3 regions of the Peribacillus sp. ACCC06369 genome follow, and region 1 is predicted to be linked to each of the others. Evidence: riboswitches for the same ligand, from Rfam matches in the RefSeq annotation. Region 1 holds a riboswitch; each other region holds the start of a gene.
What was found. Region 1 has a riboswitch for S-adenosylmethionine ahead of metK (methionine adenosyltransferase). Riboswitches for the same ligand answer to the same signal wherever they lie in the genome.

Region 2: linked by a shared signal. The riboswitch ahead of mtnK (S-methyl-5-thioribose kinase) and the one ahead of metK (methionine adenosyltransferase) in region 1 are both predicted to bind S-adenosylmethionine.
Region 3: linked by a shared signal. The riboswitch ahead of QUF78_RS25395 (O-acetylhomoserine aminocarboxypropyltransferase/cysteine synthase family protein) and the one ahead of metK (methionine adenosyltransferase) in region 1 are both predicted to bind S-adenosylmethionine.

Annotation. Positions count from the first base shown of each region.
Region 1 covers NZ_JAUCEN010000002.1:4,783,437-4,786,715, reverse strand. The annotation lists gene pckA (phosphoenolpyruvate carboxykinase (ATP)) at 1-849, opposite strand, end outside; SAM riboswitch class I at 1,266-1,429, shown strand; gene metK (methionine adenosyltransferase) at 1,593-2,786, shown strand; gene QUF78_RS24215 (hypothetical protein) at 2,947-3,114, shown strand; gene QUF78_RS24210 (hypothetical protein) at 3,151-3,279, shown strand, end outside.
Region 2 covers NZ_JAUCEN010000002.1:3,072,984-3,076,262, forward strand. The annotation lists gene QUF78_RS15710 (pyridoxal phosphate-dependent aminotransferase) at 1-593, opposite strand, end outside; gene QUF78_RS15715 (nitrilase-related carbon-nitrogen hydrolase) at 692-1,090, shown strand; gene QUF78_RS28040 (hypothetical protein) at 1,043-1,285, opposite strand; SAM riboswitch class I at 1,517-1,670, shown strand; gene mtnK (S-methyl-5-thioribose kinase) at 1,749-2,951, shown strand; gene mtnA (S-methyl-5-thioribose-1-phosphate isomerase) at 2,966-3,279, shown strand, end outside.
Region 3 covers NZ_JAUCEN010000002.1:4,983,334-4,986,612, reverse strand. The annotation lists gene QUF78_RS25415 (arsenate reductase family protein) at 1-15, shown strand, start outside; gene gcvH (glycine cleavage system protein GcvH) at 111-494, shown strand; gene QUF78_RS25405 (toprim domain-containing protein) at 588-953, shown strand; gene QUF78_RS25400 (thioredoxin family protein) at 954-1,265, shown strand; SAM riboswitch class I at 1,413-1,519, shown strand; gene QUF78_RS25395 (O-acetylhomoserine aminocarboxypropyltransferase/cysteine synthase family protein) at 1,623-2,933, shown strand; SAM riboswitch class I at 3,052-3,164, shown strand.

The DNA of each region.
Region 1 (3,279 bases):
TGGTTCTTTTTCACGTGAAAGGTTGATCGTTTTCGCATAGCAGCCACCTTCGATGTTGAATACGCCGTTAGAAGACCAGCCGTGCTCGTCATCGCCAATCAGTTTACGGCTAGTGTCTGCGGATAAAGTTGTTTTACCTGTTCCAGACAGTCCGAAGAATAAAGCGACGTCTCCTTCACGTCCTACGTTAGCAGAGCAATGCATTGGAAGGATTCCAGCCTCTGGAAGTAAGTAGTTCATGATCGAGAAGATCGATTTTTTCATTTCTCCTGCATATTCCGTTCCGCCGATCAGGATGGTACGGCGTTCAAATGAAACGATGATGAAAGTTTCGGATGAAGTCCCGTCCACCTCTGGGTCTGCTTTGAAATTAGGTGCCGAAAGAATTGTGAATTCAGCTTCGTGACCTCTTAATTCCTCTTCGTTCGGACGGATGAACAAAGTATGGGCAAAAAGATTATGCCAAGCATATTCATTAACAACTCGGATGGGAAGACGTGATGATTCGTCTGCACCAGCGAAACCTTTGAAAACGAAAATCTCTTCTTTTGCTTTTAGGTAGTCAACTACTTTATTATATAGTTTATTGAAAACATCTTCAGAAATTGGCTGGTTCACTGAACCCCAATCGACTTTATCCTTAACGGATGATTCTTCCACGATATATTTATCTTTAGGTGAACGACCAGTATACTTGCCGGTTTCAGCTTTTACTGCACCAGTTGATGTTAGTACGCCTTCATTTCTGCTTAATACTTTTTCGACCAATTGAGGAACTGAAAGTTGAGTTTGAACATTGTTTCCTGTTAATAACTGGTGTAACTCATTAGAAACATCTACAGAATTCATATATGAGGTACCTTCCTTTGTTTAAGTTTTTATATTACAATTAGTATAACACATTCATTTAAATAGTCTATACTATTTCTTTTAATTTGTGATTATTTTCAACTGGTTTCGTTAATCATTTTTCCTTATTAAGGCGCAGGAACCGAGTCAATACAATTGCATATACTTACATGGAGTGAAAATTTTATTTTAAATAGGAAGTAATTAAGCAACATATTTCTAATTGGCCATTCCTGTTAGTATGCTTTATTTTCTATTATTAATGGCAATTTTCAACATTTCTATTCGCCTTCTACCTTGGAAACCCTTTGAAGACGCTGAAACAACCCATTTTTTCAAGTGGGCGGATATGTTCTTTTTAGAAAAACATTGACAAGTTCCAACCTGATACGATATTATCTTAAATTGTACGGATTCTCTTATCCCGAGTTGGTGGAGGGACAGGCCCTTTGAAACCCAGCAACCTGCCATATTGAACTTGACTCCAAGATCGATCGCCGAAAATAAAGCGATGGTTCTTCAAGGAATAGTGGTGATGGTGCTAACCTGAGCAAGGTAAAAAACCCTTGAACGATAAGAGTGAAAGGATAGAAGACAGAATTTTAAACCTTTCCTCATTTGCCAGGGAAGGTTTTTGTGTATTTATAAGTAATTCTGTGTCTATAGTTGAAACTAATGAGGGAAACGAGTTCCGTAAAAAATCAGGCTTATGCCTACAACATACTAACTTCCAAGGAGGAAATATGATGTCAAAGAAACGTCTATTTACTTCTGAATCTGTTACAGAGGGCCATCCGGACAAAATTTGTGATCAGATTTCAGATTCCATTTTAGATGCTATCCTTGCTAAGGATGCAAATGCACGTGTTGCGTGTGAAACAAGTGTAACAACAGGTCTTGTGCTTGTTGCTGGTGAAATTACAACATCCGCTTACGTGGATATTCCGCGTATCGTTCGTGATACCATTGCAGGAATTGGTTACACACGTGCGAAATATGGTTTCGATGCTGAAACTTGTGCTGTATTGAGTTCCATTGATGAGCAGTCTGCTGATATCGCAGCTGGCGTCGATAAAGCATTGGAAGCTCGTGAAGGAAACATGTCAGAGGAAGAAATCGATGCAATCGGTGCAGGGGACCAAGGTCTTATGTTCGGATTTGCTTGTAATGAAACAGAAGAGCTTATGCCACTTCCGATTTCCTTGGCACATAAACTTTCATTCCGCTTGGCTAAAGTTCGTAAAGATGAAACTCTTGCTTACTTACGCCCTGATGGTAAAACACAGGTAACTGTGGAGTATGATGAGAATAACCGTCCTGTACGTGTAGATACGATCGTTATCTCTACACAGCATGATGCAGAAATTACGCTTGAACAAATTCAAGCCGATATAAAAGAACATGTGATTAAAGCAGTTGTTCCAGCTGAATTGATCGATGCTCAAACTAAGTACTTCATCAACCCGACCGGCCGTTTCGTAATTGGCGGACCTCAAGGGGATGCTGGTCTTACTGGACGTAAAATCATCGTTGATACGTACGGCGGATACGCTCGTCACGGCGGTGGTGCATTCTCTGGTAAGGATGCTACTAAAGTTGACCGTTCTGCGGCATATGCAGCGCGTTACGTTGCGAAAAACATCGTTGCCGCTGGCCTTGCTGACAAAGCGGAAGTTCAATTGGCATACGCAATTGGTGTGGCAGAGCCTGTATCGATCTCGATTGATACATTCGGAACTGGTACAGTTAGCGAAGAAGTCCTAGTTGACCTAGTTCGTGCAAACTTCGACCTTCGTCCAGCTGGTATCATCAAAATGCTTGATCTTCGTCGCCCAATCTACAAACAAACAGCTGCATACGGACATTTTGGCCGTACAGATGTCGATCTTCCATGGGAACGCACGGATAAAGCAGAAACATTAAAAGCACAAGCATAATCCATAAAAAAAGGTGTCCCGCAACAGCGGGGCACCTTTTTTTATGGATTAATTTTGCCTTCAGGGGGAATAATTCAAGAAATCGATAGTTACTCTTGAGTTTGGAGCTTTCTCGTGAATTGGAGCAAATACTCGCGTGTTATGTGCGTTTACTCGTGGATTGGAGCAAATACTCGCGTGTTATGTGCGTTTACTCGTGGATTGGAGCAAATACTCGCGTGTTATGTGCGTTTACTCGTGGATTGGAGCAAATACTCGCGTGTTATGTGCGTTTACTCGTGAATTGGAGCAAATACTCGCGAGTTATGTACGTTTACTCGTGAGTTAGGAGTATTTACTCGCGAAATTAGCATTTACTCGTGAAATGGGAGCAAATACTCGTGAGTTATGTGCTTTTACTCGTGAGTTAGGAGCAAATACTCGTGAAATGGGAGCAAATACTCGCGAGTTAGGAACGTTTACTCGTGAATTGGAGCAAATACTCGTGAGTTAT
Region 2 (3,279 bases), 1.7 Mb from region 1:
TTTGCAAAGGAGACGGTTTCATCAAAGAAACTTTCAGTTGCAGAAGCACCTGTGGGATTATTCGGATAGTTCAAAAACATCATTTTGGCTTTAACTAGCACTTCTTTATGTATGTCATTGTATTTCGGAAGAAAATCATTTTCTTCTGTCAAGGGCATCAGTTCGGTCTTTGCCTGTGCTAAAACGACACCGGAAAGATAATCCGGATAGCCGGGGTCTGGAACAAGGATCGTATCACCTGGATTCAATAAACACTGCGGCAGTTCGACAAGACCTGCCTTTCCCCCGAAGAGAATCGCCACTTCACTATTCGGATCCAGCTTGACACCATATTCACGTTCATAAAAGACGGCAGCAGCATCTTTTAAATATTGATGTCCCCGAAACGGCGAATATTTATGATTAATCGTTTTTTCAGCGGCAACCTGCAAACTTTTCACGATATGTTCAGGCGTCGGTTGATCAGGGTTTCCCTGGCCTAAATTAATGACATCATGACCTTGCGCCGTAATCGCATTGACTTTTGCGACTAGAGAGGCAAAAAATTGCTTGGGCAGTTTTTGAAGTTGTCTGGATTTTTCGAATTGCAACATTTATACACCTTCTCTGAAATTTCTTGAAATTCTAGTCACAAATGATATATGTTTATCATAGTCTTGTAAAGCATTTTTTACATGTGGGGTTTTTAACGATGAAGTGGAAGATTGCCTGCATTCAAATGGATATTGCCTTCGGGCAACCAGATATCAATTTTCAGGTTGCAGAACAATGGATGGAAAAAGCAGCAATGTCCAAACCCGATATGGTTATTTTACCAGAGCTTCGGACAACAGGATACGACTTGACCAGGTTAAATGAGATTGCTGATGAAGAAGCAGAAAAAACGATTGAATGTTTAAAAGATCAGGCAAAGAAACACCAGTTTCACATAATTGGGGGTTCCGTTGCCAAAAGAGCAAGCAAGGGCATCTATAACAACATGATCATCATCAATAAGCATGGAAATCTCATTAAACAATATGATAAGCTTCACTTATTTCAGTTAATGGATGAACATCATTTCCTGCAGCCAGGTGAAAAAGATGGTTAATTTACTCTTGATGAAAAAATATGTGCTGGATTCATTTGTTATGACATTCGTTTTCCTGAATGGCAGCGAGCCCATACCGTTCAAGGCGCCGAAGTTCCGTGCTTTTGTAACTTTATTGAAGTCCAAGGTGCCTGTCAAGAGTTCGTTTGCTTCTCCGGATTCACCTATGATATTCCCCCATGGATCAATAATCAAGGAATATTATTGACATCCGAACCTGAACGGTTAACGGCTACAACATATGATTGGTTCTCAATGGCACGGCTAATCAATAAGGCTCTCCAGTGATCGAGTCTGGGCTTTGGCCATGAACAAAATACCCGTATTCGAAGATAGTCGGCCGGATTATTATTAATTTCCCCATTGACAAACTATTTAAAAAGTTGATATTATTTTCCCGAAGATTAAAATTTCAGAAAACATATACTCTTATCAAGAGCAGGCTGAGGGATAAAGGCCCTATGAAGCCCAGCAACCGACTGTAATACCATTGTGAAATGGGGCGGATTCACCGCCGGATTATAAAATCCACAGAGCACGGTGCTAATTCCACCAGAATTCATTTTCTGGAAGATAAGAGGTCCGAAGCCAAAACTTCTGCCTCTTTCTATATGAAAGAGGCTTTTTTATTCTTATTTTGAATCTGGAGGGGAAAAGAATGACTCAAAACCATTCAAATTTTAAGAGATTGACAAACGAAACTGCTATAACCCTTGCAAAAAAACTTGGGTTGGTCAATGCGGATGCAAGTTTAAACTGTAAAGAAATCGGCGATGGAAATTTAAATTATGTTTTTCATATTACAGACACAGTCACAAACAAAGGAATAATAATCAAACAAGCTGTCCCTTATGCCAAGGTACTTGGTGAAAGCTGGCCACTGACATTGAAAAGGGCATCCATTGAAGCGAATGCACTGATTCATTTCAGAAGCTATTGCCCCGAATTCGTACCGCAAGTCTATTATTCGGATGAACAGCTTGCCATCACAGTCATGGAAGATTTATCGCACTTGAAAATCGTTAGAAAAGGCTTGATCGATGGCGATCAATATCCATTGCTTTCACAGCATATTGGTGAATATGTAGCGAAGACGGCATTTTATACATCAGATTATCATTTAGAACCATCCGCGAAAAAGGAAGTGGCCCGACATTTCACGAATCCGGAACTCTGCAAAATCACTGAGGTCTTTATTTTCACGGATCCATTTTTTGAGGAACTTCCGGGAGATTTCGAGCTGGAATTGACTGATGCCGCCAAAAATATTTGGAATGATCAAGAAGTGATACTTGAGGTCGCTAAGCTGAAACAAAGCTTTGAAACCGAGCAGGAAGCCTTGCTTCATGGAGATTTACATACTGGAAGTATTTTTGCAAGTGAAACTGAAACAAAGGTTATTGATCCGGAATTCGCTTTTTATGGGCCCGTTGGTTTTGACCTTGGTCAATACACCGCCAACCTTCTCTTTCAGGCAATTACACGAAATGGCGCTGGAAAGGAAGAGATTTTCTCACACCTTCATGAATTTTGGAATGCCTTTGAAGAAACTTATACCGAATTATGGGAAGGCCAAAATAAAAGCCCATTCCGCCATGTGAAAGGTTATCTGCCTTATTTACTGACAAAATTCAAAAAAGATGCATTCGGTTTTGCCGGCTGTGAACTGATTCGACGAACCATTGGCCTTTCCCATGTTGCCGATTTAAACGTCATTGAAAATAAAGATACAAGGATCGCTGCCAAAACGGCAACATTGGAAATTGGTGCATTTTTAATTAAAAAACGGGAAGAATTGGATGTTCCAGCTGTCATTGAAGCGTTGAAGCAACGTACACTGCCATCTTATTCAACCCTTTAAAAGGAGACCTGCACATGACTACACTAGCACCCTTACCATATTCGGTACAATGGGATGATACCCATATTACATTATTAAATCAACAAGCCCTTCCTTCCATAACAGAATTTATTGAACTTCATTCTGTTGATGATGTATATGACAGCATATTGACATTAAAAGTTCGTGGTGCCCCAGCAATTGGACTGACGGCTGCATTTGGTGTTGCACTTGGTGCCAAACAGGAAACAACCGCTGAATTAGGGGAATTCAAGAAAAATGTAACGAGGCATATTGAAAAACTTGCTTCTTCACGGCCAACTGCAGTCAACCTTTTTTGGGCGTTAAG
Region 3 (3,279 bases), 200 kb from region 1:
CAGGTTTGGAACTGAAATTTTACAAAATATTTGGTTAATTCCTTACTTAAACAATAAATCTACCTTATAATGGAATAGATAAAATAAGATGTACATATGGAGGGTTTATAATGACAACAACACCAAAAGAACTTCGTTACACTAAAGAACATGAATGGGTCAAAACCGAAGATGGAACAGTGCGCATTGGAATTACAGCTTTTGCCCAGTCCGAGCTTGGGGACATCGTCTTCGTTGAGCTTCCAGAAATCGGGGATGAACTGAAAGCGAACGAACCATTTGGAAGTGTTGAATCCGTTAAGACCGTTTCTGAGCTGTATGCTCCTATCAGTGGCAAGGTTGTGGAAGTAAACGAAGACTTAAGTGACAACCCTGAATATGTAAATGAATCTCCTTTTGAAAAAGCATGGATGATCGTGCTGGAACCATCAAATAGCAGTGATATTGAAAACCTGATGAGCGCTGAAGAATATGAGAGTTTGATTAACGGTTAAAAACGAAGGAGAGGGGGGACTGAAAAGGCCTGCTCTCTTTTTCATTTTGTACAATCGCAGTTGCGCACATAATTCGTGAGATGGAGTGATGACATGGAATGGGGCGAATTCGATAAAGTGATCATTGTAGAAGGCAGTTCCGATAGAAGAAAAGTTGCCTCCGTTTTAAATGAAGATGTGGAAATTAGATGTACGAATGGGACCATATCATTAACTAAGCTTGATGAATTGGTGGATGAATTGATGGACCGTGATGTTTATCTCCTTTTTGACGCAGATGAATCAGGAGAAAAGCTCCGGAAGCAATTCCGAAGGGAAATGCCGGAAGCGAACCACCTGTATATTAATAAAATGTACAAAGAAGTGGAGAGCTCACCTGAACATCATATCGCAACTGTGCTTTTATCTGCCAATATGAATGTTAAAATGAAATTTTTAAGTCAAAGGGTGAACGACTAATTGATTCAGGAATGGAAAGAAGAAGAGTGTAAGCTTGCCGTTGAACAAGGGGAAACATTTTGCTTATATTTATATACGCCATTATGCGGCACCTGTCAGGTGGCTTCCAAGATGCTGACGATATCCATGGAACTTTTCCCGGAACTGAAGGCAGGTAAAATGAATATGAATTATGTTCAAGCTATTGCCGAATCATATGAAATTGAAAGTGTCCCGTGTTTATTGTTTTTCAAAAAAGGGCAGCTGCACAGAAAAATATATGCCTTTCAATCCGTTCCTTATTTATATGGATTGCTTAAGGAAATCAGCTGAAAAACCAATCAGAAACGGATTGGTTTTTTTAGTTGTGGACAAGTGGCGGTCAAATTGGAATTGAACAAAGAATATTCTAACAATTCATTGACTGATTCATTCTAAAATGTTATATTTTGTATTAAGAAAGCATCCTGAATTTAATAGTTCTTATCAAGAGTGGCGGAGGGACTGGCCCGACGAAGCCCGGCAACCGGTATAAATTTATATACGGTGCTAATTCCAGCAGAGTGTTAGCTCTGAAAAGATGAGGTGCGTTTTTAAAACCTCTTCTTGTGGAAGTGGTTTTTTTGTTTTGAAAGGCCCGGTTTCAATATAATTCCTACTAAATCCATAGAGAAAGAGGAGAAATAGTATATGTCAGAGAAAAAGTTGCGTTTCGAAACATTGAGTGTTCATGGCGGTCTGCAAGCTGATGAAACAGGTGCACGTGCAGTCCCTATCTACCAAAGCAATGCATACTTGTTCAAAGACACTGACCATGCAGCGAATTTATTTGGCTTAAAGGAGAATGGCTATATATATACACGACTACATAATCCCACGGTCAGCGTTTTTGAGGAAAGAATGGCCTTATTGGAAGGCGGTATCGGCGGATTGGCAACAGCAAGCGGAATGGCTGCCATCTCACTGTCAATCCTGAATATTGCCGGTGCAGGGGATGAGATCGTTTCAGCCTCCACTTTATATGGCGGTACGTATAATCTTTTTGAAAACACTCTTCCGAAATATGGGATTAAAGTGAAGTTCGTTTCTCCTGATGACCCTGAAAATTTCAAAAGGGCGATAACGCCAAGAACTAAAGCCATATTTGCCGAAACAATCGGAAATCCAAGTTTGAGGGTCCTTGATATCGAAGCGGTAGCTGACATTGCCCACAATGCCGGGATACCTTTAATCATTGATAATACCTTCGCTACACCGTATCTATGCAGACCAATTGATTTTGGAGCGGATATTGTCATCCATTCCGCTACAAAATGGCTTCTGGGAAATGGAACCACTTTAGGCGGTGTCATCGTGGATGGAGGGAAGTTCGATTGGAACTCGCCAAACTACCCTGGCTTTACGGAGCCTGATCCAAGTTACGACGGTCTGGTATACGCCGAGGCAGTTGGACCAGCCGCTTTTATAACGAAAGCCCGAGTGCAGTTACTTCGTGATTTAGGCCCTGCGCTAAGTGCCCAAAGCGCATTCCAGTTTACGCTTGGACTTGAAACGCTGCATGTAAGGATGAAAGAGCATCTTTCGAACACGAAGTCTGTACTTCAATATTTGAAAAATCACCTGGCCGTGACTTGGGTTTCGCATCCTTCTAATGAGGATCATCCCGATAAAGCCCTTGCGGATAAATATTTGCCCAAGGGAGCAGGATCCGTTGTGACTTTTGGAATTAAGGGAGACCGCGAAGCCGGGGCGAAACTTATCAATTCGGTGGAATTATGGTCCCATGTAGCGAATGTAGGGGATGCGAAGAGTTTGATCATCCACCCTGCCAGTACGACCCATCAGCAATTGAATGATGCAGGTCTGGCGAAAGCGGGTGTGCGTGCTGATCAAGTCCGTTTATCCATTGGGATTGAAAATGTAGAGGATTTAATAGAAGATTTGGAGCAGGCAATTGAAAAAGCGACGAATATCGTCTCCTTGACTTCTAAAACGGTTTAAGCAAAAAGTCCTGGGCATTCTTAAACTAGAAATATTATACATTGCGCTCCTTTTTTATCTATGATAAAATTTCAACATACTAAAGAACTTAATGATGTACAAATATTCTATATATTAGCTCTTATCAAGAGAGGTGGAGGGATGTGCCCGATGAAACCCGGCAACCGACAAGGAGATTTCCTTGGAAAGGTGCCAATTCACACAAAGTTTAATCACTTTGGAAGATGAGAGGAAGGCCTGTTTCTTCACCTGCCTTTCTGCTCATGCAGAAAGGTTTTTTCTATTTCAGTAGGAAAAACCTTTGCATGAACTGCAAAATTGGTAGGGGAAACAGATAATAATGTAG